4 regions of the Streptomyces sp. NPDC058371 genome follow, and region 1 is predicted to be linked to each of the others. Evidence: riboswitches for the same ligand, from Rfam matches in the RefSeq annotation. Region 1 holds a riboswitch; each other region holds the start of a gene.

The links. Region 1 has a riboswitch for thiamine pyrophosphate ahead of thiO (glycine oxidase ThiO). Riboswitches for the same ligand answer to the same signal wherever they lie in the genome.
Region 2: linked by a shared signal. The riboswitch ahead of ACFWM2_RS02710 (purine-cytosine permease family protein) and the one ahead of thiO (glycine oxidase ThiO) in region 1 are both predicted to bind thiamine pyrophosphate.
Region 3: linked by a shared signal. The riboswitch ahead of ACFWM2_RS20190 (thiamine ABC transporter substrate binding subunit) and the one ahead of thiO (glycine oxidase ThiO) in region 1 are both predicted to bind thiamine pyrophosphate.
Region 4: linked by a shared signal. The riboswitch ahead of thiC (phosphomethylpyrimidine synthase ThiC) and the one ahead of thiO (glycine oxidase ThiO) in region 1 are both predicted to bind thiamine pyrophosphate.

What each region holds. Positions count from the first base shown of each region.
Region 1 covers NZ_JBHXJC010000005.1:71,476-76,929, reverse strand. Annotated here, with positions in the region: gene thiE (thiamine phosphate synthase) at 1-320, opposite strand, end outside; gene ACFWM2_RS17640 (Rv2175c family DNA-binding protein) at 412-783, opposite strand; gene ACFWM2_RS17635 (NAD(P)/FAD-dependent oxidoreductase) at 1,016-2,236, opposite strand; gene ACFWM2_RS17630 (hypothetical protein) at 2,269-2,640, opposite strand; TPP riboswitch at 2,706-2,819, shown strand; gene thiO (glycine oxidase ThiO) at 2,817-3,974, shown strand; gene thiS (sulfur carrier protein ThiS) at 3,971-4,171, shown strand; gene ACFWM2_RS17615 (thiazole synthase) at 4,175-4,969, shown strand; gene pknB (Stk1 family PASTA domain-containing Ser/Thr kinase) at 5,174-5,454, shown strand, end outside.
Region 2 covers NZ_JBHXJC010000001.1:622,420-627,873, forward strand. Annotated here, with positions in the region: gene ACFWM2_RS02685 (MDR family MFS transporter) at 1-238, opposite strand, end outside; gene cobF (precorrin-6A synthase (deacetylating)) at 316-1,086, opposite strand; gene ACFWM2_RS02695 (DUF309 domain-containing protein) at 1,121-1,648, opposite strand; tRNA gene ACFWM2_RS02700 (tRNA-Pro) at 1,764-1,837, shown strand; gene lexA (transcriptional repressor LexA) at 1,945-2,619, opposite strand; TPP riboswitch at 2,853-2,947, shown strand; gene ACFWM2_RS02710 (purine-cytosine permease family protein) at 2,937-4,358, shown strand; gene thiD (bifunctional hydroxymethylpyrimidine kinase/phosphomethylpyrimidine kinase) at 4,355-5,206, shown strand; gene ACFWM2_RS02720 (ArgE/DapE family deacylase) at 5,375-5,454, opposite strand, start outside.
Region 3 covers NZ_JBHXJC010000006.1:125,946-131,399, reverse strand. Annotated here, with positions in the region: gene ACFWM2_RS20200 (phosphatidate cytidylyltransferase) at 1-699, shown strand, start outside; gene rlmN (23S rRNA (adenine(2503)-C(2))-methyltransferase RlmN) at 812-1,918, shown strand; TPP riboswitch at 2,003-2,108, shown strand; gene ACFWM2_RS20190 (thiamine ABC transporter substrate binding subunit) at 2,188-3,270, shown strand; gene ACFWM2_RS20185 (ABC transporter permease) at 3,246-4,976, shown strand; gene ACFWM2_RS20180 (ABC transporter ATP-binding protein) at 4,976-5,454, shown strand, end outside.
Region 4 covers NZ_JBHXJC010000016.1:15,244-20,697, forward strand. Annotated here, with positions in the region: gene ACFWM2_RS33610 (IclR family transcriptional regulator) at 1-109, shown strand, start outside; gene ACFWM2_RS33615 (SsgA family sporulation/cell division regulator) at 209-646, shown strand; gene ACFWM2_RS33620 (YibE/F family protein) at 846-2,339, opposite strand; TPP riboswitch at 2,411-2,567, shown strand; gene thiC (phosphomethylpyrimidine synthase ThiC) at 2,560-4,389, shown strand; gene ACFWM2_RS33630 (VWA domain-containing protein) at 5,035-5,454, shown strand, end outside.

The sequences.
Region 1 (5,454 bases):
ATCGCGCGGGCGGCAGGGACGGGGAGGTCACCCTGGCCCAGGTGCAGCACATCGGCGCCGACGGCGTGGGCGACGTCCGCACGGTCGTTCACCGCGAGGAGCTTGCCGTGGCGCGCGCAGGCGTCCGCGAAGACCTGGAGGTGCGCCAGCTCCTCGGCCGCCTCCATGCCCTTGTCGCGCAGCTGCACGATGTCGACCCCGCCCGCCAGGACCGCGTCGAGGAACTCGGCGAGGTCGCCCTGGCGCCTACGGGCATCCGTGCACAGGTAGACCCGGGCGTCGGCGAGCTGCTGGCGGGCGGTGGCGGCGGTCTCGGGCATGGGTGTGTGTCCCCCGTGGTCGGTGGCGCGTACGGACCGCGGCGGCCGGGTGAGCGGCGAGCCGTGGTCCGTACGCCGGACGGTTGTCGGATCAGACGGCGAGCGCCTGGGCGCGGCGCTTCACCTCCGTGCCGCGATTCTCGCTCAGAGCCTGCGCGGGGGTGCCGGGCAGGGTCGAGTCGGGGGTGAAGAGCCACTCGAGCATCTCTTCGTCGGTGAAGCCGTCGTCCCGCAGGAGCGTCAGGGTGCCGGTCAGGCCCTTGACGACCTTCTGCTCGACCCCGTCGATAAAGGCGGCGGGGACGTGCAGCGCGCGGTTCTCACCACGGCGTACGGCAATCAGCTGGCCTTCCCTGACCAGCTGCCGGACGCGGGTCACCTCGACGCCGAACTGTTCGGCGATGTCGGGGAGGGTGAGCCAGGCGGGGACGAGAGCATCGATCTTTGCGTCAATCTCGGTCACGGGACAAGCCTGCCATCCCGGACTGACAGTCGGAAGCCAGACCCCTCCGACCAGGGGTGACGGACCAGGGCCCGCCCGGCGGATCATGCGCCGGGTCGTGGGGTGTGGCACGCACACTCGCGGCGTTGTCGTCGGCCGTGATGGCTCCGCTTTGCGCGGCACGCACCCCACCCCGCTCGGCCCAGTCTCCGGGCACCGTGCGGACGGAACCGCAGGATCCGCCGGACAGACCCTAGGCCGCGGCGGCCTTCAGCGGCCGCGCCGGGTCCGCGAGCAGTTCCGGATCCATAGGGGTCCCCGCCTCGATGACCTTGCGGCCCTGGGCCAGGTCCCGGGGGCGGCCGACCGCGAGAAGCGCGACGAGCCGGCCCTCCCGCAGCCAGCAGACCGTCCAGGCCGCCCCCGAGGGGTCGCCGCGCCACACGGTCGTGTCGGCGGAGTCGTGGTGGCCGACGTACTGCACGAAGCGGCCGAACTGCTCGGACCAGAAGTACGGGACCGGGTCGTAGGCCGCCGGGGCCTCGCCGATGATGTTCGCCGCCACCGTGCGCGGCCCCTGCAGGGCGTTGTCCCAGTGGTGGACCAGCAGGCGCCCCTCGTACCGCCCCGAGGGGAAGGAGGCGCAGTCGCCGACCGCGAACACGTCCGGCGCGGAGGTGCGCAGATGGGCGTCGGCCAGCACCTCGCGGTGGGCACCGAGCGTGATCCCGGAGCCGGCCAGCCAGGCGGTGGCGGGGCGGGCGCCGATGCCGACGACGACCGCGCCCGCGGGCACCCGCGAACCGTCGTCGAGGATCACCGCGCCGGGCTCGATACGCTCCACGCGCGCGTGGGTGCGCAGCGTGGCACCGCTGTCGGCGTACCAGGCGGCCATCGGCGCGGCCACCTCGGCGGGCAGCGCTCCGGCCAGCGGCCGGTCGGCGGCCTCTACGACGGTCACCGCGCAGCCCGCCTCACGCGCCGCCGTGGCGAACTCGGCCCCGATCCAGCCCGCTCCCACGACCACGATGTCGTGCTGCTGGGCGAGCACGGGACGCAGCCGCTCGGCGTCGTCGAGGGTGCGCAGGAGATGGACCCCCGGCACGCCCTCGGTGCCCGGCAGCCGGATCGGTTCGGCACCCGTCGCGAGCACGAGGACGTCGTACGGGACCGGACCGGAGTCGGTGTCCAGCTCGTGGTCCCCGGGGCGCACGCCGAGCGCCTCGCGGCCGAGTTGCAGTTCGATGCCCAGGCTCTCGAAGTCCACGTCGAAGGCGGAGCCCTCGGCCTTGCCGAGCAGCACGGCCTTGGACAGGGGTGGCCTGTCGTACGGCTGGTGCGGCTCCGCGCCGATCAGGGTCACGCTGCCGGTGAAGCCCTGTTCCCGCAGGGCGACCGCGGTCTGCACCCCGGCCATGCCCGCGCCCACGACGACGACCCGCCGCGCTGTCCGCTCCTGCGTCTGCTCGCTCACCTGATCACCTTAGACACCTGACAAAATGTCAGTCAGGGGACGTGCTCAGTGACCTGTTCCACACTTTCGTGGATCTGTTCCACCACGCTCGTCCCGCTGCCCGCCTGCGACTCCCACTTCCAGGTCTCCTCCAGGCGCACCCGGCCGTCGGCCAGTTCGACGACCGCGGACACGCAGTGCCCGGAGGAGGTCGTGCCGTCGTGCTTCAGCTGCACGTAACGGAAGTCGAGCCGGTCCCCCTCCCGTCTACCCACGAGATGACCACGTACGACATCGCCGCCGGCGTACTCGGCCCAGATCACGCCGTCCTTCTCGTGGTACGTGAACCGGGTGCGGGTGCCGACCTGCCCCGGCGCCTGGTCGGCGACCGGGGCCAGGACGAGACCGTCGAGCGAGCGGGCCACGCGGAGGGCTCCTCTACTGAGGTTCGAGTACTGAGGTTCGTGACGAAGGGCTAGGCTGGCCAACGTAAAGCACACGCGGGAGCCCGGACGAACCGGGCTGAGAGGGAGGCTGGGACGGCCTCCGACCGTACGAACCTGATCCGGGTCATGCCGGCGAAGGGAGGGGCTGGACGCCCATGTCGCGTACCTCAGACGTCCTGGTCATCGGGGGCGGAATCATCGGTCTGGTGACCGCCTGGCGGGCCGCTCAGCGCGGGTTCTCCACCGCGGTCGTGGACCCGGAACCGGGCGGCGGAGCGGCGCAGGTGGCCGCCGGCATGCTGGCCGCCGTCACCGAACTGCACTACGGCGAGCAGACCCTGCTGGGACTCAACCTCGCCTCCGCGCGCCGCTATCCGGACTTCGTGGCCGAGCTGACCGCGGCGACCGGCCTGGACCTCGGCTACCGCCAGTGCGGCACGCTCGCCGTCGCGCTCGACGCCGACGACCGGGCCCATCTGCGCGAACTGCACGCCCTGCAGAGGCAGTCGGGCCTGGAGTCGGAGTGGCTGAGCGGCCGTGAGTGCCGTCGCCTGGAGCCGCTGCTGGCGCCCGGAGTGCGCGGCGGCCTGCGGGTCGACGGCGACCACCAGATCGACCCGCGCCGGCTGGCCAGGGCTCTGGTCACCGCATGCGAGCGCGCCGGGGTCGTCTTCCACCGGACCTGGGCCGAGCGGCTCTCCGTCGTACGGGACCGGGCCGCCGGCGTCGGCACCGCGCACGGCACCGACCTCTCGGCGGGCCACGTCGTCCTCGCCGCGGGCAGCCTCAGCGGGCGGCTCGCCGGGGTCCCCGACGCCGTACTGCCGCCCGTGCGGCCGGTGAAGGGGCAGGTGCTGCGGCTGACCGTGCCGCAGCGGTACGCGCCCTTCCTGAGCCGGACCGTGCGCGCCGTCGTCCGCGGCAGCCAGGTCTATCTGGTGCCGCGCGAGAGCGGCGAGCTGGTCGTCGGCGCCACCAGCGAGGAGCTGGGCTGGGACAGGACGGTGACCGCGGGCGGCGTGTACGAGCTGCTGCGCGACGCCCACGAGCTGGTCCCCGGGATCACCGAACTGCCGCTCACCGAGACCCGGGCCGGACTGCGACCCGGCTCCCCGGACAACGCGCCGCTGCTCGGTCCGACCGAGCTCGACGGCCTCCTGCTGGCCACCGGGCACTTCCGCAACGGCGTCCTGCTCACGCCCGTGACCGGCGACGCCATGGCGCACGTCCTCGCCACCGGTGAACTCCCGGCCGAGGCACGCCCCTTCACCCCCAAGCGCTTCAGCACGGCCCTCACGGAGCAGCCCGCATGAACATCATCGTCAACGGCGAACAGCAGCGGATCGCCGCGGGCACCGCGCTCGACACCCTCGTCTCGGCCCTGACCCCGGCCCCGTCCGGCGTCGCCGCCGCGCTCAACGAAACCGTCGTCCCACGCGCGCGGTGGTCGTCCACGTCCCTCTCCGAGGGAGACCGCGTCGAAGTCCTCACCGCCGTCCAAGGAGGCTGACCCATGGCCGACGATCCCTTCGTCCTCGGCGGTACGACCTTCTCGTCCCGGCTGATCATGGGCACCGGAGGCGCCCCCAGCCTCGACGTGCTGGAACGCTCGCTCGTCGCGTCCGGCACGGAGCTGACGACGGTCGCGATGCGGCGGGTGAACCCGGCGGCCCACGGCTCGGTCCTCTCCGTGCTCGACAAGCTCGGCATCCGGGTGCTGCCGAACACGGCGGGCTGTTTCACCGCAGGGGAGGCCGTCCTGACCGCGCGCCTGGCCCGCGAGGCCCTCGGCACCGACCTGGTCAAGCTGGAGGTCATCGCCGACGAGCGCACGCTGCTGCCCGATCCGATCGAGCTGCTGGATGCCGCCGAGACGCTCGTGGACGACGGCTTCACCGTGCTGCCGTACACGAACGACGACCCGGTCCTCGCGCGGAAGCTGGAGGACGTCGGCTGCGCCGCGGTCATGCCGCTGGGTTCACCCATCGGCTCCGGGCTCGGGATCCGCAATCCGCACAACTTCCAGCTGATCGTGGAGCACGCACGCGTGCCGGTCGTTCTGGACGCCGGTGCCGGCACGGCGTCCGATGCCGCGCTCGCCATGGAACTGGGGTGCGCGGGTGTGATGCTCGCCTCGGCGGTGACCCGCGCGCAGGAGCCCGTTCTCATGGCGGAGGCCATGCGGCACGCGGTCGAGGGCGGGCGGCTGGCGCGGCGCGCGGGGCGCATCCCCCGCCGTCACTTCGCCGAGGCGTCCTCCCCCGCGGAGGGCATGGCGCGGCTGGATCCCGAGCGGCCCGCCTTCTAGGCACCCGTCAGGCGCGCGCCACTGAGACGCGCCACTGAGAGATGTGCCACCCCGGCCGCGACTCCCCGCCGGGGCCGGGACGGGCGCGCCCCGGCGGCGGCTCCCCTCCGGGCTGGGACAGGTGCGTCACAGGTCGGCTGCAGTCCGGCGCCGGTATCGGCCGAACGGGCGGGGGTGTCGGTGACGGATCGTAGACTCACCCGCGTGGATACGACCCTTCAGGACCCGCTTGTCGGGCACGTGCTCGACGGCCGCTACCGCGTCGACGCGAGGATCGCGGTCGGCGGGATGGCCACGGTCTACCGGGCCCTGGACACCCGCCTCGACCGCGTGCTCGCGCTCAAGGTGATGCATCCGGCGCTGGCCGCCGACGGCTCGTTCGTCGAGCGCTTCATCCGTGAGGCCAAGTCGGTGGCGCGGCTCGCGCACCCCAATGTGGTGCAGGTCTTCGACCAGGGCACGGACGGGTCGTACGTCTATCTGGC
Region 2 (5,454 bases), on a different contig from region 1:
GCACCGTCGCCACGGTCTCCGCGAGGAGATAGGCGGTGACCACCCAGGACATGTGCGCGGCGCCGCCGAGATCCGACACGATCGTCGGCAGGGCCGTGCCGACGATCGTCTGGTCGAGGGCCGCGAGCAGCATGCCCAGCATGATCGTCACGAAGACGACGTTGCGGCGCCGTGAGTCCAGCACCGGGGGCGCGGGCGCCGGAGCTGCGGGCGGCGCGGATTCCTCTGTGGTCGTCACAGGGTCACCCTCACACCGGGGCAGGGCGTGTGCATGCCGGGAGATCCGCCCGGCGTACGTGATCGACCGGAAAGGCCCTAACCCCGCGGATGCCTGCGCAGCAGGTAGGTGTCCATGATCCAGCCCTTGCGCTCCCGGGCCTCCGCGCGCAGACGCTCGATGCGGGGGGCCGCCTCGGCTATCGGCCCCGAGGCGAGGATCTCGTCCGGGGTGCCGATGTAGGCGCCCCAGTAGATGTCGATGTCCTGGTCGGCATACGCCCGGAAGGCCTGGTGGGCGTCGAGCATCACCACCACGTCGTCCACCCCCTCGGGAAAGCCCTCCGCCAGGCGGCGCCCGGTGGTGATCTGGATGGGCCGCGCGACCCGGTTGAGCCCCGTGCGGTGCCTGGCGACGAGCGCCGAGACACTGCTGATCCCGGGAACGACCTCGTACGTGAACGCCACCGCGCCCCGGTCGAGGATCTCCTCCAGGATGCCGAGCGTGCTGTCGTACAGCGCGGGGTCCCCCCACACCAGGAACGCGCCGCTGCCGTCCTCGCTCAACTCCTCGACGATCAGCCGCTCGTAGAGGGCGGCGCGGGCGCTGCGCCAGTCACCGACCGCGGGTGAGTAGGCCGCGCCCCCGGCGGCCCGGTCGCGATCCGGGTCGCGCGCTTCGACCAGCCGGTACGTCCCCTCCGGCAGATGTGCGTCGAGGATGTCACGGCGCAGCTGAACGAGGTCGGACTTCACCTCGCCCTTGTCCAGGATGAAGAACACGTCCGTGCTCTTCAGCGCCTTGACCGCCTGCAGGGTCAGCTGGTCGGGATCGCCCGCCCCGATTCCGATGACATGAATCTTTCGCACGACCCGAGTCTGCCCCACGCCACTGACAGCCGGTCTATCCGGGTTCACTCCCGCGCAGTCGCGGCGCCCACGCCACCGCGTCGACCGCCGTACCGTCCCGCTCCACGACCCCCGCCAACCTCCGCGCCCAGGCCGCCAGTTCCGCCAGATCCATCCCGTACGGCCGGTTCTGTCCGGATTCGGCGGCCCACTGTTCGGCGGCGCCCGCCCCGCGTCGCAGCAGCCGGGCGCCGCCCGTCGTGTTGCCCCGGGCCGCATGGGTCAGCCCCACCGCGAGCTGGGCCAGCCCGCGCCACAGCGCGCGCTCGTCCGCGGGACCCGACTTCCAGGCGTCCTCGAAGACCTCGTGCGCGTGGAACGGCTTGCCCGCGGCCAGCAGCGCCTGCGCCTCGACGACCGTCTCGGCGGGGCTGCGTACGACCCCTTCGGGTTGCCGCTCCACCCCGTCCGCGCCGTACGGCAGGGGCCGGCCGAGCCCGTCCCGGGGACGGGCGTTGCGGGCCCGTCCCTCCGTGTCCCGGTCGCGTCGGTCGTCAGCCCCGGCCCTGGAAATCCTGCTCATGCTCCGATTGTCCCGCGCCGGCCCCGGTGCCGCCCCCGCGCCCCCGGCGGACCGGCCTGTGGCGTGCGGTAAAGTGCTGTTCGCGCGATCACGCGGTTCACCGCGGCGAGCGCACCGGGACGTGGCGCAGCTTGGTAGCGCACTTGACTGGGGGTCAAGGGGTCGCAGGTTCAAATCCTGTCGTCCCGACGGTGCGAAGGGTCTTCGCGGGCGAAAGCCCGCGGGGGCCCTTTCTGTTCGCACCGGTCCCGCGGGGGCCGGACCGCACCCGGAGCGGGGCGGCACCCTCGCCACCGCTACAACTGGCGCATCAGGCCCACCACTCGGCCCAGGATGACCGCGTCCTCGCCGGGAATCGGCGCGTAGGCGGAGTTGCGCGGCATGAGCCACACCTGACCGTCCTGCCGGCGCAGCTGCTTGACCGTGGCCTCGTCCTCCAGGAGCGCGACGACGATGTCGCCGTGATCGGCGCTGTCCTGGCGGCGGACGGCCACCACGTCGCCGTCGCAGATGGCCGCCTCGATCATGCTGTCGCCGCTCACGGTCAGTGCGAAGAAATCGCCGTCGCCGACCATCTGGCGCGGCAGCAGGTAGATGTCCTCGATCGCCTCTTCGGCGAGGACGGGCGTGCCCGCGGAGATGCGGCCCACCAGCGGTACTGCGGCCGGCTCCGGCCCGCGGTCGGCGTCCAGACTCGGCGCCCAGGTGGGCCGTACCTGATACGCGCGGGGCCGGTGCGGATCGCGGTACAGGACGCCCTTTCGCTCCAGTACCGACAGCTGGTGGGAGACCGAGGAGGTGCTCGCCAGCTCGACGGCCTCGCCGATCTCACGCATGGACGGCGGATAGCCCTGCCGCGCCACCTCGGTCCTGATGAACTCGATGATGGCCTGCTGGCGGCCGGTCAGCTCGCCCTGCACCGACCCGGTCCCGGGCGGCCGGCCGCGGCGTGCCCTCGCGAGGTTCTCCACCTGCGCCCCCTCCGTTCAAGATCCCGTCAGTGCGTCACCATAGCCCGCCCTCCCGGACAAAGGGAACGTCGTCCGCGTATCACGGTATTCACTCCCAGGCGTCCCTCCCCGGGCACACCGTGCGGCGCGGGCGTGACCCGCCGCACCGGCCCGGTCACCGTCCGCCGACCGCGCACGGCTGCCGTCCGCCCCACCACCTGGACGTACGCGCGGGCCGGGCTATCCTGGCCGGCGTACCGGACACGGGGTGCCCCGCACGAGGGCTGAGATCACACCCGTCGAACCTGAACCAGTTAGGACTGGCGGAGGGATGTCTCATGTCATTGCCGCATGCCCGCGGTGAGGTGGCCGTCGGGTCCCCGCAGCGCGTCTTCGACGGGCGGATGCCCGCCGCTCCCGGTGATCTGCGGGTCGAGGCCCGTGGCATCGCACCCGTCCCCGAGGACGCGCGGTACGGCAGCCCGGCCCGGCTGTTCACCGTGTGGTTCGCCCCCAACCTGACCATGACGGGCGTGTTCACCGGCACCGCCGGCGTCGCGCTCGGCCTCGACTTCGCCACCGCCCTCACCGCCGTCGTCCTCGGCACCCTCCTGGGCGCGGTGCCGACCGCCTACCTGGGCACCTGGGGCAGCCAGACCGGTGCGGGGCAACTCCCGCTCGCCCGGCTGGCGTTCGGGCGGGCCGTTGCGGTGCCGGGCGCCCTGCAGTGGCTCTCCTCGATCGCCTGGGACGCGCTGATCGGCCTGTTCGGCGGGGACGCGCTGGCCCAGCTGTGCGGCTGGCCGTTCTGGCTGGGCGTCCTGGTCATGATGACCGCCCAAGGGGCTCTCGGTGTCCTCGGGTACGAGGCGATCCACCGGCTCCAGACCGTGATGACGTTCGCGCTCGCCGCCGCCTTCGCCGCGCTGACCGCCAAGCTGCTCGGCGGCAGCCACCCCGCCGCCGTCGCCACGGTCCATGGCGCCGACCGGGCCGGCGCGTTCGTCCTGACCTGCACCATCGCACTGAGCCTCGCGTTGTCCTGGGCCCCCTACGCCAGCGATTTCAGCCGGTATCTCCCGCGCACCGCGTCCCGGCCGCGGATGTTCTGGTGCACGCTGCTCGGCGTCAGCGTGTCCTTCGTGGCCGTCCAGGCACTGGGCCTGTGGGGCGCGTCCGTCTTCACCGACCAGACCGCCCGAGGCGTCGACACCCTGCTCGGCGGCGGCGTCCTCGGTGCGTTCGGCCTGCTCGCCGTCGCGCTCGCGGCCCTGTCCAGCAACGCCATGAACGACTACAGCGGCTCGCTGGCCCTGCAGACCATGGGGGTACGCCTGCCGCGTCCGGTCGCCGCCGCGCTGGCCGCCGCCCTCGGCTTCCCGCTCGTCCTGTGGATGCACGCGGCCGACACCACCACCCGCTTCCAGAACGTGCTGCTGCTCGTCGGCTACTGGATCCCCGGATTCGTCGCGATCGTGGCCGTCGACTGGCTCGTCCGGGCCAGGGCCCGCGCCGGCGCCCCGGTCGACCTGGCCGCCGAGAACGCCCGCCCGCAGCAGTGGTGGCCCGCGCTCACGGCGTTCGTCGTCGCCTTCGCCGCCGCCGTCCCGTTCATGAGCACCAGCCTGTACGTGGGTCCGGTGGCCGACGCCCTGCACGGCGCCGATCTCGCCTACGGGGTGGCCTTCGTCGTGGCGCTCGCCGTGTACGCCCCGCTGCGCCTGGGTCTCGGCGCTACCTCGAAGGAGACCCGGTCATGACACAGCCGGCCACATCACCCGGTGCCGCGACCGCACCGGTTCCGGCAGCCGCCGTCGCGCCGCCGCGCGTCCTGACCGTCGCCGGGTCGGACTCCGGGGGCGGCGCCGGTATCCAGGCCGACCTGAAGACGATGCTCGCGCTGGGCGCGCACGGCATGAGCGTGCTGACCGCGGTCACCGCGCAGAACTCCCTCGGGGTCCAGGGGGCGTGGGAGCTGCCGGCCGAGGCGGTGCGGGCGCAGTACCGCAGCGTCGTGGACGACATCGGCGTACAGGCGCTGAAGACCGGCATGCTGGCCTCGCCCCTGCTCGTCGAGACCGTCGCCGAGCTGCTCGCGGACACCGCCGCACCCGTGGTCGTGGACCCGGTGAGCGTCTCCAAGCACGGCGACCGGCTGCTCGCCGACGACGCGCTGGACGCCGTACGGACCGTACTGCTGCGGGTCGCGACGGTGGCGACCCCGAATCTCGACGAGACGGCGCAGCTCACCGGGGTCTCGGTGACGAGTGAAGGGGACATGCGCCGGGCGGCGGAACGGCTCCTGGAGTACGGGCCGCGGTGGGTCCTCGTGAAGGGCGGTCATCTGCCGGGCGAGGCCGTGGACCTGCTGACCGACGGCCGCGAGGAGCACTGGCTGCGGGCCCCGCGCCACGACAACCGCCATACGCACGGCACGGGTTGCACCCTGGCCTCCGCGATCGCGGTCGGCCTGGCGCAGGGGCATCCGGTACCGGAGGCGGTGCGCCGGGCGAAGGAGTACGTCACGGGTGCGATCGCCGCGGGCTTCGCCCTGGGCGCGGGCCTGGGCCCGGTCGACCACGGCTGGCGGACCCGCCCGCGCCGGTGACGCGCTGCGCCCGCACTTGGTTGTCGAGGTGAGCCGGGCGCGTCTCGCCGAGCGGGTTCCTGCGGTTCGGGTGGGCACCGGGCTCCCGCGGTTCGGGTCGGCCGGGGTCGCCTTCCGCTACCGGGTCCCGGCGGGGGTCGTCGTTCGGGTCGGCCGGGACGCCTCCCGTTACCGGGTCCCCGCGGTCCTGAGTGCCGTGAGGACCAGCGTGCGGGCGACGGCGACGGTTTCGGTGAGCGATACGCGTT
Region 3 (5,454 bases), on a different contig from region 1:
GTGGTCGTGGGGCTGTGGGAGCTCACCTCACGGCTCGAGGAGCGCAAGGGCATCAAGGCGCCCCTCGTACCGCTGGCGATCGGCGGCGCGGCGATGGTCGTCGCCGGTTACGTCAGGGGCGCCGAGGGTGCGTGGGTGGCGATGGCGCTCACCGCGCTGGCCGTCCTGGTCTGGCGGATGACCGAACCGCCCGAGGGCTACCTCAAGGACGTCACCGCCGGGGTTTTCGCGGCCTTCTACGTGCCGTTCCTGGCGACGTTCGTGGCGATGATGCTCACGGCCGACGACGGTCCGCGGCGCGTCCTGACGTTCCTGCTCCTGACGGTCGTCAGCGACACCGGCGCGTACGCCGTCGGCTGGCGCTTCGGCAAGCACAAACTGGCGCCGCGCATCAGCCCCGGCAAGACCCGCGAGGGCCTGGTCGGAGCGGTCACCTTCGCGATGGCCGCGGGTGCGCTGTGCATGCAGTTCCTGATCGACGACGGCAGCTGGTGGCAGGGTCTGCTCATCGGGTTCGCGGTGGCCGCCAGCGCCACGCTCGGTGACCTCGGCGAGTCCATGATCAAGCGGGACCTGGGCATCAAGGACATGGGCACGCTGCTGCCGGGGCACGGCGGCATCATGGACCGGCTGGACTCGCTCCTGCCGACGGCACCCGTGGTGTGGCTGCTCCTGGTGATCTTCGTGGGCTCCGGCTGACCACTGCGCCCTGACCTTGTTGTACGTCGCTGACCTGCAGTTCTTGAGTGAGAGGCTCGCTGTCCACAGGGCGGCGGGCCTCTCTTCATATGTCTGCGACACTGGTAGAGCTATGCCTAAGCCCGGAGAACTCACTTTCGTCGCCCCCCGCGGAGCCAAGAAGCCGCCGCGGCACCTTGCCGATCTCACGCCCGCCGAGCGTAAAGAGGCGGTTGCCGCGATCGGTGAGAAGCCGTTTCGCGCCAAGCAGCTCTCGCAGCACTACTTCGCGCGGTACGCGCACGACCCGGAGCAGTGGACGGACATCCCGGCCGCCTCGCGCGGGAAGCTGCAGGAAGCGCTGCTGCCCGAGCTGATGTCCGTCGTCCGGCACATCAGCTGTGACGACGACACCACCCGCAAGACCCTGTGGCGGCTCTTCGACGGCACGCTCGTCGAATCCGTGCTGATGCGGTACCCGGACCGGGTCACCATGTGCATCAGCTCGCAGGCCGGCTGTGGGATGAACTGCCCGTTCTGCGCCACCGGACAGGCCGGGCTGGACCGGAATCTGTCCACCGGCGAGATCGTGCACCAGATCGTGGACGGCATGCGCGCCCTGCGGGACGGCGAGATTCCCGGTGGCCCGGCGCGGCTGAGCAACATCGTCTTCATGGGCATGGGCGAGCCGCTCGCCAACTACAAGCGGGTCGTGGGCTCGATCCGGGCGCTCACCGACCCCGAGCCGGACGGTCTGGGGCTCTCGCAGCGCGGAATCACCGTGTCGACCGTGGGCCTGGTGCCCGCGATCCACCGGTTCTCCGACGAGGGCTTCAAGTGCCGCCTCGCCATCTCCCTGCACGCGCCGGACGACGAGCTGCGCGACACCCTCGTCCCCGTGAACACGCGGTGGAAGGTGCGCGAGGTGCTGGACGCCGGCTGGGAGTACGCGGCCAAGTCGGGGCGCCGGCTGTCCATCGAGTACGCCCTCATCCGTGACATCAACGACCAGGCGTGGCGTGGTGACCGGCTCGGACGGCTGCTCAAGGGCAAGCCCGTGCACGTGAACCTGATCCCGCTGAACCCGACGCCCGGCTCCAAGTGGACCGCCTCGCGGCCCGAGGACGAGAAGGCGTTCGTCGAGGCCATCGCGGCCCACGGCGTGCCGGTCACCGTCCGGGACACCCGCGGCCAGGAGATCGACGGGGCCTGCGGGCAGCTGGCGGCGGCGGAGCGCTAGGACCCGGCTGCCCGGTGTCACCGGGGAGCCACCAGCCGCGTTCCGGCGAGGGAGCGGTAGTCTGACTGGCGTACGTACATCTTCATATTCCGACAGGGGAGCGCCACAGCGCTGAGAGTGCGGCACAGGCCGCAGACCCTCTGAACCTTGCCCAGGTCATTCTGGGTAGGAAGTTCGGTCGTTACTCAAGCTGTTGCGCCCTGCCCGGGAACTATCAGAGGTTCCCGGGCAGGGCCGCGTCTCTTCCTGGTCATCCCAGGAGGAATTCAGTGAGCACCACCAAGAGGTTGACGGCAGCGGTCGTCGCCACCGGTCTCGGGCTCGTCACGCTCTCCGCGTGCGGCTCGTCCGACGACAACGCCGGCTCCGGGTCCAAGACCGTGACCCTCGTCAGCCATGACTCCTTCGCCGCCTCGAAGAGCGTGCTCAAGGCGTTCGAGAAGGAGTCCGGGTACAAGGTCAGGGTCCTCAAGGACGGCGACGCCGGGCAGGCCGTCAACAAGGCCATCCTCACCAAGGACAACCCGCAGGGCGACGTCTTCTTCGGCGTCGACAACACACTGCTGTCCCGCGCGCTCGACAACGGACTCTTCCAGCCGTACGCGGCCAAGGGCCTGTCCGCCGTCGCCGCGGACGTCCAGCTCGACAAGGCCGAGCACCGCGTCACACCCATCGACTCCGGTGACATCTGCGTCAACTACGACAAGCAGTACTTCGCCGACCACAAGCTGGCCCCGCCGCAGTCCTTCGACGACCTGGTGAAGCCCGCGTACAAGAACCTGCTCGTCACGGAGAACGCCTCGACGTCGTCGCCGGGCCTCGGCTTCCTGCTCGGCAGCGCGGCGCGGTACGGCGACACCGGCTGGCAGGACTACTGGAAGAAGCTCAAGGCCAACGGCGTGAAGGTCGTGGACGGCTGGGAGCAGGCCTACAACGACGAGTTCTCCGGTTCGGCCGGTGGCAAGAAGGCGAAGGCCGACCGCCCACTGGTCGTCTCGTACGCCTCGTCGCCGCCCGCCGAGGTCATCTACGCCGATCCGCGGCCCAAGACCGCGCCGACCGGCGTCGCCACCGGCACCTGTTTCCGGCAGATCGAGTTCGCGGGCCTGCTGAGCAACGCGAAGAACGCCAAGGGCGGCAAGGCGCTGCTGGACTTCCTGATCACCAAGAAGTTCCAGCAGGACATGCCGCTGAACATGTTCGTGTACCCGGTGGTCGAGGGCGCCCGGGTCCCGGCCGAGTTCACCGAGTTCGGGCCGGCCGCCAAGAACCCCGAGACGCTCGCCCCCGGCACCATCGCCGACCACCGTGACCAGTGGGTCAAGTCGTGGACCTCACTCGTACTGAAGTAGCGCCCCGGCCGCCCGGGAAGTCCCGGAAACAGGGGGAGCCCGGGGCGTCCCGGGCGCGCAGGGGGCTCTCCCGCGGCGGCGCGGCGCGGCTCGGACTGATGGCGCTGCCCGTCGCGTTCTTCGCGGCCTTCTTCGCGTACCCGGTGGCGGCGATCGTCGGCCGCGGGCTCAAGGCCGACGGGGTCTGGCGGTTCGGGCGGATCGGCGAGGTGCTCGCCCAGTCCGACATCCGGCACGTCCTGTGGTTCACCACCTGGCAGGCGTGCGCGTCGACCGCGCTCACGCTGCTGATCGCGCTCCCCGGCGCGTATGTCTTCGCGCGCTTCGAGTTCCGGGGCAAGCAGGTGCTGCGGGCGGTGGTCACCGTCCCCTTCGTGCTGCCGACCGTCGTCGTCGGCACCGCATTCCTGGCGCTGGTCGGCCGGGGCGGGCTGCTCGACGAGCTGTGGGGCGTACGGCTGGACACCACTGTCTGGGCGATCCTGCTCGCGCACGTCTTCTTCAACTACGCCGTCGTCGTCCGGACGGTCGGCGGTCTCTGGGCGCAGCTCGACCCGCGTCAGGAGGAGGCCGCGCGGATGCTCGGCGCCTCCCGGTTCGCCGCCTGGCGCAAGGTGACCCTGCCGGCTCTCGGGCCCGCCCTCGCCGCTGCCGCTCTCATGGTCTTCCTCTTCACCTTCACCTCGTTCGGTGTGGTGCAGATCCTCGGCGGCCCCACCTTCTCGACCCTCGAGGTCGAGATCTACCGGCAGACCTCGGAGATCTTCGATCTCTCCACCGCCGCCGTGCTGACCATCGTCCAGTTCGTGGCGGTCGGCGCGATCCTCGCGGTGCACGCCTGGACCGTACGGCGCCGGGAGACCGCCCTGCGTCTGGTGGACGCCTCGATGACCGCGCGCCGGCCGCGTGGGGCCGGGCAGTGGGCGCTGCTCGCCGGGGTCCTCGCGAGCATCGCCGTCCTGCTCGTGCTGCCTCTCGGGGTGCTGGTCCAGCGGTCCCTGGACACCCCCGGCGGTTACGGGTTGGCGTACTACAGAGCGCTCACCTCCGAGGACGGCGGCATCTTCCTGGTGGCGCCGATCGAGGCGATCGGCAACTCGCTCCAGTACGCGTTCGCCGCCACCGCCGTCGCCGTGCTGATCGGCGCTCTCGCGGCCACCGCCCTCACCCGGCGTGCGGGCCGGCTCGTCCGCGGGTTCGACGCGCTGCTGATGCTGCCGCTCGGCGTCTCCGCGGTCACGGTCGGCTTCGGGTTCCTGATCGCCCTGGACGAGCCGCCGCTGGATCTGCGGTCCTCCTGGATCCTGGTGCCGCTCGCGCAGGCACTCGTCGGTGTCCCGTTCGTGGTCCGCACGATGCTGCCCGTCCTGCGCGCGGTGGACGAGCGGTTGCGGGAGGCGGCGACCGTGCTCGGGGCGTCGCCGTGGCGGGTGTGGCGCGAGGTCGATCTGCCGATGGTGCGGCGGGCGCTGCTGATCGCGGCCGGGTTCGCCTTCGCCGTCTCGCTGGGCGAGTTCGGGGCGACCGTCTTCATCGCGCGGCCGGACAATCCGACGCTGCCGGTCGCTGTGGCCCGGCTCCTCGGTCGTGCCGGTGACCTGAACTACGGTCAGGCGATGGCCCTTTCGACGATCTTGATGGTGGTGTGCGCGGTGGCGCTGCTGGTTCTGGAGCGCTTGCGGACCGACCCGACGGGGGAGTTCTGATGACCAGGCTCACGGAGGTGCGGGGTGCCCTGCTCGGCATCGAGGCGGCGACCGTACGGTTCGGCGGGCGGCCCGTGCTCGACGCCGTCGGCCTCGACGTCGCCGAGCACGAGATCGTCTGCGTGCTCGGACCGAGCGGCAGCGGCAAGTCGACACTGCTGCGGGCGGTGGCGGGACTGCAGACGCTCGACGCGGGCCGGGTCCAGCTCGACGGCCGCGATCAGTCGGGGGTGCCCGCGCATCGGCGGGGCGTCGGGCTGATGTTCCAGGACCATCAGCTCTTCCCGCAGCGGGATGTCGGCGGCAACGTCGCCTTCGGGCTGCGGATGCACGGCGTCCCGAAGGGCGAACAGGGCGTACGGGTGAGGGAGTTGCTGGAGCTCGTGGGCCTGCCCGGCGCCGCGTCCAGGGCCGTCGCCTCCCTCTCCGGCGGTGAGCAGCAGCGAGTGGCGCTGGCCCGTGCCCTCGCCCCGCGTCC
Region 4 (5,454 bases), on a different contig from region 1:
CATTTCCCTGCCCTTTCACCAGGCGGAGCGGCTGCTTCCCGCGGCACGGCAATTGCAGGCCGAGATCGGCAGGCTGCTAGGGACACTCACGATCTCTATCAGCATCTGAAAACTCACTCCTTGTAATCTGCCATGTACTTTCTGCAAGATGCCACCAGCGTCAGGGGGACGATTCCTGGCCAGTCGACGGCAAACTCCGGGGTAGGCGATGCGCGAGTCGGTGCAGGCAGAGGTCATGATGAGCTTTCTCGTGTCGGAGGAGCTCGCCTTCCGTATTCCGGTGGAGCTGCGATATGAGACTTGTGATCCTTTTGCCGTGCGGCTGACTTTTCATCTGCCCGGTGATGCTCCGGTGACCTGGACATTCGGGCGGGAGTTGCTGATCGACGGCGTGGGCCGGGCCTGCGGCGACGGGGATGTGCGGATCTCGCCGGCGGACCCGGAGGCATTCGGTGAGGTGCTGATCCGGCTTCAGGTGGGCGGCGACCACGCGCTGTTCCGGTCCGGCACGGCACCGCTCGTGGCATTCCTCGACCGCACGGACAAGCTGGTGCCGCTCGGGCAGGAGCGCTCTCTCGCCGACTTCGACACCCATCTCGACGAGGCGTTGGACCGCATCCTCGCGGAGGAGCAGAGCGCGGGCTGAGACGCGCCGCGCCCCTCAAGTGGCGTAACGCTTCCTCACCCAGAGGTGGCGTTCCAACGCTCGCGTTCAGAGGGGCCTGTGCCGCTCCCGCGAGGCGCTCCCGCGATGGGTCCTGTGCCGTTTCGGCGCGGGGGCCTGATCCGCTCCCGTCCAGGGGATCCGTACGGCTCCCGTTCAGGAGCCCGTGCACCCGGCGGCGTCAGTGCTTGCGGCGGCGGCCCTTGCCGCCGCGGGCCGGAGTCCGGGCACTCGCGGGCGCCGGAGCCCCCGTGCCGCTCGGGCGGTCCGCGGAGACCACCAGGGCCGCCAGCGCCGTGGTCACCGGTACGGACGCCACCAGGCCGATCGAGCCGACCAGCGTGCGCACGATCTCCTCGGCGACCAGCTCGCTGTTGGCGACCGTGCCGACGCTGCTCTGCGCGATCGAGAAGAGCAGCAGCAGGGGGAGGGCCGCACCCGCGTACGCCAGTACGAGGGTGTTGACGACGGAGGCGATGTGGTCGCGGCCGATCCGGATGCCCGCCCGGTACAGCCCGCGCCAGCCCATCGTCGGATTGGCCTCGTGCAGCTCCCAGACGGCCGACGTCTGCGTCACCGTCACATCGTCGAGCACACCGAGCGAGCCGATGATCACACCGGCGAGGAGCAGACCGCTCATGTCGATGGACGGATACAGGCCATGGATCAGGCCGGTGTTGTCGTCCACGTTGCCGGTCAGCGCGGCCCAGCCGATGAACGCGGAGCCCAGCAGGCCGATCAGCACCAGCGAGAGCAGCGTGCCGACCACCGCCACCGAGGTACGGGCCGACAGGCCGTGGCACATGTAGAGGGCGATCAGCATGATGGCGCTGGCGCCGATCACGGCCACCACCAGGGGGTTCGAGCCCTGCAGGATCGCCGGCAGGATGAAGAGCGTCAGGATCAGGAAGCTGACGGCGAGCGCGATCAGCGCCATGAGACCGCGCATCCGGCCCACCACCACGACGGCCAGCGCGAAGATCCCGGCGAGCACCGCCATGGGGATCTTGCGGTTCACATCGGTGACCGAGTACTGCAGGTTCTTGGGCGCGGAGGGCTCGTACGCGACCACGACCTTCTCGCTCTGGTGCAACTGGCGTGACTGGTCGGGCTGGACGATCTCCGTGAACGTACGGCCCTTGTCCTTGCCGGTGTCGATCCGGATCGTCGCCTTCTTGCAGTCGCCCGTCGCCTGTTGTTGTGCCGAGGAGCCCTCGGGCGTCGAGGTGTCACCGGTCGGGGTGTCCCCCGAGGCGTTCACGGACTTGCAGTCCACCTGGTCGACCCTGGTGACCGTGGCCTGCTGGGTCTGCCGGTCGAAACCGACGCCGGTGCGTTCGTGCGAGGGAGCGCCGCCCGGCCAGAACACGGCCAGGCCGACAACGACCGCGGCCGCGAAGGGGATCAGGACGGCGGCGATGACCTTGCGCAGGTGCTTGGAGACCGGGGCCGCGGGGCCATGGCTGTGCGAGTGGCCGTGTCCGTGACCGTCGCCGGGGCCGTGCGCGTCACCGGAGCCGGAGCCGGATCCGGGTCCGCCGCCGTTCCCGTGACCATTGTCACCGTCCGGCCCGTGCCCGTGCCCGTCGCCCGGACCCCGCCCGTGGCCGTCGCCCGGACCCCGTCCACGCGGCGGCTCGGACGGTGGGAACGGTGGCTGCTGCGTCGTGGTCACCGACCGATCATCGCAAGAACGGCAGGGGCCCTCTGTTCACCGCGCCAGATATGACGCTAGCGTGGAGGCACCTTTGCACACGCGGGAGCTCGGAGCACCGGGCTGAGAGGGCGCTGACCTTCGTCTCAGCGATGTTTCACATGAAACATCGGCAGACGGAACTCGCTGCGTCGACCGCCGAACCTGTTACCGGGTAATGCCGGCGTAGGGAGTAGGTCTCATGACCATCAAGGACGTACGCACGCCTGCCTCCAGCCAGACGGACGGAGCGAGTGCTCCGGCCGGCGACGGTGGGGCCCCCGCCTCCACCGAGAGCGGCGAGGCCGGGAAGTCCATCGGCTGGCACAAGGCATACGTCGAGGGCTCTCGCCCCGACCTGCGGGTGCCGGTCCGTCAGGTGCACCTCACCAACGGGCAGTCGGTCACGCTGTACGACACCTCGGGCCCGTACACCGATCCGACCGTCGACACCGACGTCCGCAGGGGGCTGGCACCGCTGCGCGAGAACTGGATCATCGCCCGCGGTGACACCGAGGAGTACGCGGGCCGTCCCGTGCGCCCCGAGGACGACGGAATCAAGCACACCTCACCGCGCGGGGGGCTCAGGAACCTCGACGCGGTCTTCCCGGGGCGGCCGCGGCAGCCGCGCCGGGGGCGTCCCGGGGAGGCCGTCACCCAGCTCGCGTACGCCCGCCGCGGGGAGATCACGCCCGAGATGGAGTTCGTGGCGGTCCGGGAGAACGTCGACCCCGAGGTCGTACGCGAGGAGATCGCCGCCGGCCGCGCGGTGCTGCCCGTGAACGTCAACCACCCGGAGATCGAGCCGATGATCATCGGCAAGCGCTTCCTGGTGAAGGTCAACGCCAACATCGGCAACTCGGCGGTCACCTCTTCCATCGAGGAGGAGGTGGACAAGATGACGTGGGCGACGAAGTGGGGCGCCGACACGGTCATGGACCTGTCCACCGGCCGCAACATCCACACCACCCGTGAGTGGGTGCTGCGCAACTCCCCCGTGCCCATCGGCACGGTGCCGCTCTACCAGGCGCTGGAGAAGGTCGACGGCCGTGCCGAGGAGCTGACCTGGGAGATCTACAAGGACACGGTCGTCGAGCAGGCCGAGCAGGGCGTGGACTACATGACGGTGCACGCGGGCGTGCGCCTTCCGTACGTGCCGCTCACCGCGAACCGCAAGACGGGCATCGTCTCGCGCGGCGGCTCGATCATGGCCGCGTGGTGCCTCGCGCACCACAAGGAGTCGTTCCTGTACGAGAACTTCGAGGAGCTCTGCGAGATCCTCGCCGCCTACGACGTCACGTACTCGCTCGGCGACGGGCTGCGGCCCGGGTCGATCGCGGACGCCAACGATGCCGCTCAGTTCGCGGAGTTGAGGACGCTCGGGGAACTCAACACGGTCGCGAAGCGTTTCAACGTACAGACCATGATCGAGGGCCCGGGCCATGTCCCGATGCACAAGATCAAGGAGAACATCGACCTTCAGCAGGAGATCTGCGAGGAGGCGCCGTTCTACACCCTCGGCCCGCTGACGACGGATGTCGCGCCGGCGTACGACCACATCACCTCCGGCATCGGCGCCGCGATGATCGCCTGGTGGGGCACGGCCATGCTCTGCTACGTCACGCCCAAGGAGCACCTGGGCCTGCCCAACCGTGACGACGTCAAGACCGGCGTCATCACATACAAGATCGCCGCACACGCGGCCGACCTCGCCAAGGGGCACCCCGGCGCTCAGGAATGGGACGACGCGCTGTCCGACGCCCGCTTCGAGTTCCGCTGGGAGGACCAGTTCAATCTGGCCCTCGACCCGGACACGGCACGGGAGTTCCACGACGAGACCCTCCCGGCCGAGCCCGCCAAGACGGCCCACTTCTGCTCGATGTGCGGGCCGAAGTTCTGCTCGATGAAGATCTCCCACGACATCCGCCGCGAACACGGCGGTTCCCAGGCGGAGATCGAGGAGGGCATGGCGCAGAAGTCCAAGGAGTTCGCGGCCGCGGGGAACCGGGTCTATCTGCCGCTGGCCGACTGACCGCTGGAACGGCGGTGTTCCTCGGGGTTGTCGACCGAGGAACACCGCCGCATTTCGGTGGCGCTGGGCATTCCTCAGGCGCTCGATCTGTTTTTTGAGCAGTTCGGTGGGGAAGAAGGCGGGACTGCCACCCACCTTCATCGTGTCGAACGTCGCGATGGTGGTACCGACTCGCACGACGACGTATCGATCGATCCGTGGGACTTTCCTGTCCGGCCCGCCCTTCTTGGACGGCGGGAGCGTGGCAGGGATGGTCACACGGAAGCGCACTGCTTCGTCGCCGATGTCCAAGGACTTCTCGGCAGCCATCTTCGCCTGGTACTTCCCGGTATAGCCCTCTCCGGTGAAGGACTTGCACGTCTTCAGCCCGTTGCGTACCTGATCGAAGGCCTGCTGAGCCCCCGTGCCCTCGTAAGCCGCAAGGGTGGAGCCCCTCGGATAGATATCGCCGTTCCAGTTGAAGACCTGGGTCACAAGGGAAGACGCGGCCGCCCAGCGCTTCGGCAGGCGGTTTCCGGTCTCGGTACGGCCTGTGACCGGTGCTGCTTCGGGGAGTGTCCCCGGCGTTCTCGGCCCGGCGCGCCACCCGATCCGAGAGGTCGGGAAGGTGTTCTTCGGCTCTCTCGGGTCGGCAGACTGGTGGGCATGACAGCCAGGTCGATGAGCAAGGGTGCCAACTTTCCCGTCCGTTCTGCCACGGTGCGTGCCGAGCTTTCCTGGTCCGCGGGACCCGGCGTGCCCGATGCCGATGCCTCGGCGCTGCTGCTGACCCCGGCCGGCCGCGTGCGTGACGACGGTGACTTCGTGTTCTACAACCAGCCCCACCATGCGTCCAACGCCGTAAGGCACCTCGGAAAGCGGACGGCTTCCGGAGTCACGACGGACACGATTGAGGTGGACCTGCGTTCAGTGGAGGCGGCCGTCGAGCGGGTCGTGCTGTGCGCGTCGGCCGACGGCGGGACGTTCGGTCAGATGTCCGGACTGACGATGCGCCTGCTCGACGCCGGGACGCAGGTCGAACTCGCGCGGTTCGACATGGCGGCCACGACGGAGACGGCGTTCATC